2 regions of the Alloalcanivorax xenomutans genome follow, and region 2 is predicted to be linked to the other one. Evidence: predicted binding sites of a transcription regulator. Region 2 holds the regulator's gene; the other holds the start of a gene.
What was found. The regulator sigma-54, encoded in region 2, starts transcription at its own class of promoters, with help from an activator protein. The targets are predictions, from matches to a motif close to TGGCACNNNNNTTGCTNT.
Positions count from the first base shown of each region.

Region 1 (3,405 bases), 1.5 Mb from region 2:
GCCGTCAACGCCTCCGGCAGCAGGCGCCCGGTTTTTTCCGCCAGATACAACAGGATCGCCGAGGACTCAAAAAGCGTCACTCCGGTTTGCTCATCACGCAGGACGGGAATCCGGCCATGGGGGTTGATTGCCAGGAACGACGACTGGCGCTGCTCGCCAGCATGAAGATTGATCTGTTCCAGTGTATAAGGCAGCCCCAGCTCTTCAAGGGCAATAGTGACCTTGAAGCCGTTGGGGGAAGAATCCGTGAATACGGTGATCATGGGCCCGGCTCGCTTCTCTGTCAGAAAAACCAGAATCGCAAGGTAGCCGGACCACGGGCTCGGGGAAAACGATATGTACTGAGCTCAGAGTATAGAAAGGCTAAAGCGGCCCGTGGACCATGGATGTCCCACCGCTGAGGGCGGGCACGCCTACACGCCGGTCGCTGCCAAGGCAGCTTCCACAGCGGCTCCGTAGCGCTCATTCTGTGGGAAGCGGCCTTGGCAGCGCATCCTGTGTCAGCGGGGTGCGCGAAAATAGCGCCACAGCCACATCAGTACACCGATCAGAAACAGCGCCCCCAAGACATAAAACTCGTAGCGTTTCAGATGACCAAGCAGCCCTTCCAGCAAGGTACCGAAATGGAAGGCGGCGAAGCCCAGCGCCGTCGCCCAGATCGCGGCGCCCAGAGCGTTGAAAAGCAAATACCGGCGCGGCGGGTAGCCGGACAAGCCAATCACCACCGGCATTACGGTTCGCAGGCCATAGACGAAACGGAAACCGAGCACCCACAAATCAGGGTGACGCCGCACCAGCCTCAAAGCCTTTTCGCCCGTCGCTTCCCAGCGGGGTTTACGTCGCAACAACCGCCGGCCATGGTGGCGCCCGAGCAGAAACCAGAGCTGGTCCCCGCAAAAAGCACCGGCGAAAGCGGTGAATATCACCAGATCCAGACGCAGATAGTCATGGAACGCCAGGAACCCCGCCAGCACCAGAATCGTCTCGCCTTCCAGAAAGGTCCCCACGAACAGGGCGGGATAGCCAAAGTGTTCCAGGAAGTGTTGAAGCATGGTGAAGGCCGGCAGGGGGAAGCCGGCAGCCTACCCCGATTGCCGACACCGCACAATTGACGCCCCCTTCCGGAAAAGCACCAAAACGGACCCGGCGCCCTGCACCATAATGGCGCCACGCGTGCGGCCCGGCCCTTGATCACCCCTACCAACAAAAATAAAAACTTATTTTATATCAACAACTTAAAAACTCACTCGCGCTCCTGGTGCGGTTCTTGCTGACCCTCTCCATAGCAATAGAACGACGCTTTTAAGGGCCTTCCGCAAACATTGATGATCCAGAGAGTGCGACCATGTCTTACTTAGTGCCTTCCGAATTCGTCACCAAGATGGTGGATGCCGGTGAATCGAAGATTTACATGGCGACCCGCGACACTTTGATCCGTGCCTACATGGCCGGCGCCATCCTCGCCCTGGCGGCGGCCATGGCGGTGACCATCACGGTACAAACCGGCAATCCCCTGATCGGTGCCCTGCTGTTTCCGGTGGGATTCTGCATGCTGTATCTGATGGGGTTCGATCTCCTGACCGGCGTGTTCATGCTGACCCCGCTGGCGCTGTTGGACCGGCGCCCGGGAGTGACCACCAATCGTGTCCTGAAGAATTGGGGCCTTGTGTTCCTGGGCAATTTCGCCGGCGCGCTCACCGTGGCGTTCATGATGTCTTTCATCCTTACCTACGGCTTCAACACCGAGCCGGGAACCGTGGGCGAAAAGCTGGCAGCCATTGGTGAATCCCGTACGCTGGGCTATGCCGAGTTCGGCCTGGCTGGCTGGATCACCATTTTCATCCGCGGCATGTTGTGCAACTGGATGGTGTCCATGGGCGTGGTGGGCGCGATGATTTCCACCACGGTTTCCGGCAAGGTGATCGCCATGTGGATGCCGATCTTCCTGTTCTTCTACATGGGCTTCGAGCACTCGGTGGTGAACATGTTCCTGTTCCCCTGCGCCATGCTCATGGGCGGCGATTTCTCCGTGGCCGACTACTTTATCTGGAACGAGATCCCCACCGCGCTGGGCAACCTGGTGGGCGGCCTCGCCTTCACTGGTCTGACCCTCTATACCACCCATGTGCGCACCGCGCCGAAACGTTCCCTGTAATCCAAGGAACGAAAACCAACAGGAACGTGCTCCGGTCATGGCCGGAGCACCCAACGCCATGCCTTCCTCCCTTCAGGTATCCCTGGGACAGTACTCCGACAAAGGCCGCAAAGCCGTCAATCAGGATTTCCACGGCGCCCTGATTCCCGAAGGGATGGCGCTGATCAGCAAGGGGCTGGTGCTGGCGCTGGCCGATGGCATCGGCAGCAGCAACGTCAGCCACATCGCTTCGGAAACCGCGGTCAGCAGCTTTCTCGAAGACTACTTCAGCACCCCGGAAACCTGGTCGGTACGGCAGTCCGCGCAACGGGTGATCAACGCCACCAATGCCTGGCTGCACGCGCAAACCCGCCAAAGCCAATACCGTTATGACCTGGACCGGGGCTACGTATGCACGTTTACCGCTCTGGTCATCAAGGGGGACAGCGCCCATTGCTTCCATCTGGGTGATGCCCGTCTGTATCGGCTGAGTAACGGCGTCCTGGAACAGCTCACCGAAGACCACCGGTTATGGGTGTCACGGGAACAGAGTTACCTGAGCCGGGCACTGGGCATGAACGCCCGCGCGGAAATCGATCATCTCAGCATGCCGGTGACGGAAGGGGACTGGTTCGTGCTGGCCACCGACGGCGTCCACGAGTATCTGGATACCGACACCCTGACCAGCACTCTGGCCTCGCAAACCGATCCGCGCCAGGCGGCGCGGACCCTGGCGGCGCTGGCCTACGAACGCGGCAGTGAGGATAACCTGACCGTGCAGGTCCTGCGCGTCGACCGGTTGCCGCGGGATGAATCTTCCGCCTTGTCCGGCCGTCTTGACGATCTGCCGCTACCGCCGGAGCTGCATGCGCGCATGGAATTCGACGGCTTCCGCATCCTGCGGGAGTTGCATGCGAGCAGCCGCAGCCACGTCTACCTGGCGGAAGATCTGGACAGCGGCGCCACCGTGGTGCTGAAAACCCCGGCCATCGACCGCGCCGATGATCGCGCCTTTCTGGAACGGTTCATGATGGAGGAGTGGATCGCCCACCGCATTGACCATCCCCATGTTCTCAAGGCGCCGCCACGGCAACGGCAACGTCGTTACCTGTACACGGTGACGGACTATGTGGAGGGGGAAACCCTGACTCAGTGGATGCGCGACCACCCCAACCCTTCGCTGGAAACCGTTCGGGATCTGGTGGAACAGATCGCCCGCGCGCTGTACGCCTTTCATCGGCGCGAGATCCTGCACCAGGACCTGCGCCCGG
Region 1 covers NZ_CP136538.1:423,693-427,097, reverse strand. The annotation lists gene RYH70_RS02130 (glutathione S-transferase family protein) at 1-263, opposite strand, end outside; gene RYH70_RS02125 (DedA family protein) at 501-1,052, opposite strand; gene RYH70_RS02120 (formate/nitrite transporter family protein) at 1,346-2,155, shown strand; gene RYH70_RS02115 (bifunctional protein-serine/threonine kinase/phosphatase) at 2,214-3,405, shown strand, end outside.
Region 1: RYH70_RS02120 (formate/nitrite transporter family protein) is a predicted target of sigma-54. The motif match lies at 1,257-1,274, and genes of this name have one in related genera.

Region 2 (3,405 bases):
GTCAACTCAACGCCGATGTCTTGCGGCTGTTCACCGAGAACGAGCAACTGGTGCGGGTGGAAGCCACCGGCAGCCCGGTACGCATGCGTGAAGGCAAGGATCTGAACGCCCACGCCGACAAACTGGTCTACGATCTCAAGCGCCGCCGTCTGATCCTCACCGGCAACGCCTACGTGCAACATCAGGGCAACACCTTCGAAGGGGCCCGGGTGGAATATGATCTCAACTCCCGGCGCATGGACGCCAGCAGCGAGGGCGACAAACGGGTGCGGCTGGTGATTCCGGCCGCCAACGCCTCCCAGGCCCGGAACGGCGACAGCGGCGGCGAGGAGTCGCAAAACGGCGAAGGCAACCCAGGCGAGGACGGCAGCTCGACCCAGTCGCCCGCTAACAGCACGCCGGCCACCGCGCCGGACAACAGCACCCCCAATGATGCGGAGACCCCCTGACCATGGCGAAACTGAATGCCCGCCAACTGGCCAAAAGCTATAAGGGGCGCCGCGTCATCGAGGACGTCTCCCTGGAAGTGGAAGCGGGCCAGATCGTCGGCCTGCTGGGCCCCAACGGCGCCGGCAAGACCACCTGCTTTTACATGATCGTCGGGTTGGTGGAAGCGGACGCGGGGCGCATCGAGATCAACGGCGAGGACATCACCCACCTGCCCATGCACGGGCGCGCCAAGCGCGGTATCGGCTATCTGCCTCAGGAGGCGAGCATCTTCCGCCGCCTGACCGTGGAACAGAACATCATGGCGATCCTCGAAACCCGCAAGGAACTGAGCAAAGCCGAGCGTGAGCAGGAGTTGAACAACCTGCTCGAGGAATTTCACATCACCCATATCCGCGACAGCATGGGCATGAGCCTGTCCGGCGGCGAACGGCGGCGGGCGGAGATCGCCCGCGGCCTGGCCACGGACCCCGCGTTCATTTTGCTCGATGAACCGTTCGCCGGGGTGGACCCGATCTCGGTGAATGACATCAAAGGCATCATTCGCCATCTCAAGGATCGCGGCATCGGCGTGCTGATCACCGACCACAACGTGCGTGAAACGCTGGACATTTGCGATACCGCCTATATCTGCAGCGCCGGCCACATTATCGCCGAGGGCGATTCCCAGACCATCCTTGGCAATCAGCAGGTCCGCGACGTTTATCTGGGCGCCGACTTCCGGCTGTAGCCCCTTGGAAATCGCGGTCAACGGAGCCCTTACTCTTTTTCAATTGTAATTTCAACATTGGCATACATATTGCTTAAATAAATTGCGAAGCGTTGAAAGACGCTGCTATTCTGCCGCCTTGGCGATTCACCAGACCACCAAGGCAGTATGAAACCGAGTCTACAACTCCAGATCGGCCAGCAGCTCACCATGACGCCGCAGTTGCAGCAGGCGATTCGCTTGCTGCAACTGTCGACGCTGGACCTGCGCCAGGAAATCCAGCAGGCGGTGGAAACCAACCCCCTGTTGGAACTCGAAGAAGGGAGCGAAGCCTACACCGAGGACGACACCCCCGCCGATGACGATTGGGAAGCGGAGGAAATGGACCTCGAACGCGACGAGGCCCTGGACGACCTGGTGGAAGGGCCGGTGGAGAGCGACAGTGAATGGGATGACCTCTATGTGGGCCAGTCCGGTTCCGGCTCGGGCAACGGCGAGGACGATGACGCCGATGCCTGGCAACAGCGCCACGTCGCTCCGGTCACCCTCCAGGATCATCTGCTCTGGCAACTCAACCTCAGCCCAATGAGTGATCGGGACCGTGTCATCGCCGGCATCCTCATCGACGCCCTCGACCACCGTGGCTACCTGTCCCTACCCCTGGATGATGTGATCGACACCGCCGAGCGGCAAATATCCGATGCCGATGATCCGGTGGAGGAAGACGAAGTGGTGGCGGTCCTGCATCGGCTGCAGCAGTTCGACCCGATCGGCGTGGCCAGCCGCGACCTGGCCGAATGCCTGGGCGTGCAATTGCGCCAACAACCCGCAGACACTCCACACCTGGCCACCGCGACCGCCCTGCTGGAACATCTCGCGCTACTGGAAAAGCACGACTATGCCGGACTACGCCGCGCCATGGGGGTGACGGAAAGCGATCTCCTCGACGCTCTGGCGTTGTTGCGCACCTTGGATCCAGCCCCGGGCGAACAAATCGGCGGCGAGGTGGCGGAGTACGCGGTTCCCGACGTGGTGGTACGCCCCTTCCGCGGCGGCTGGCGGGTGGAACTGAACGAGGAAGTCCTGCCCAAGGTCAACCTGAACGCCCAGTACGCCCGGCTGGCCCGCCGCACCGAGGGCGAGGACGGCCAGTACCTGCGCAACTGCATGCAGGAAGCGCGCTGGTTCCTGAAAAGCCTGCAAAGCCGTAATGACACCCTGCTGAAGGTGGCCCGGCGCATCGTCGAGGTGCAGCAGGACTTCTTCCACTATGGCGAGGAAGCCATGAAACCGCTGGTGCTGGCGGATATCGCCGAGGCGGTGGAGATGCACGAATCCACCATCAGCCGGGTCACCAATCAAAAGTTCATGCTCACGCCCCGCGGGGTGTTCGAACTGAAATATTTCTTTTCCAGTCACGTGGACACGGAAGGCGGCGGTGAATGTTCTTCCACCGCCATTCGTGCCATCATTAAGAAGCTGGTCGCCGCCGAGAACCCTCGCAAGCCGCTCAGCGACAATAAGCTGGCCAGTTTGCTCAATGAGCAAGGGATCAAGGTGGCGCGCCGGACCGTCGCCAAGTATCGAGAGGCGATGCGAATCCCGTCTTCCAGCGCTCGCAAACGCCTGGTTTGACGACGCGGGAAACGGCTTATAACCCGGGCCAGCGGCCGGGGTTAAATAACGAGGCAAAGGAGCCAGCTATGCAAATCAACATCAGTGGCCATCACCTGGATATCACCGAAGCCCTTCGTGATTATGTGGACGACAAGTTTTCCAAGCTGGAACGGCATTTCGACCAGATCACCAGCATTCAGGTAATCCTGTCCCCGGAGCCGAACACCCACAAAGCGGAATCCACCATCCACATTTCCGGCGGCGAAGTCTTCGCCACCGCCGAGGCCGGTGACATGTACGCGGCTATTGATGCCCTGACCAGTAAGCTGGATCGTCAGATTCTCAAACACAAGGAGAAGACCGTGAGCCGCAAGCACGGTCACTAAGCGGATCTATGCGAGTACGAGAACTTCTCACCGAGGACCGCACCCATAACGGTATCGAGGTGGGTAGCAAAAAACGCCTTCTGGATCAGGTTGCCGAGCTGGCCGCGGCCAGTTGCGGCGACCTCGGCGCCCAGGAAGTGTTCGATGCACTGGTGGCCCGGGAGCGCCTGGGCTCCACCGGTATCGGTGAAGGCATCGCCATCCCCCACTGCCGACTCGGACGCTGCGAGCAAGCGGTGGGCCTGC
Region 2 covers NZ_CP136538.1:3,466,047-3,469,451, forward strand. The annotation lists gene lptA (lipopolysaccharide transport periplasmic protein LptA) at 1-449, shown strand, start outside; gene lptB (LPS export ABC transporter ATP-binding protein) at 452-1,177, shown strand; gene RYH70_RS15890 (RNA polymerase factor sigma-54) at 1,325-2,791, shown strand; gene hpf (ribosome hibernation-promoting factor, HPF/YfiA family) at 2,860-3,159, shown strand; gene ptsN (PTS IIA-like nitrogen regulatory protein PtsN) at 3,168-3,405, shown strand, end outside.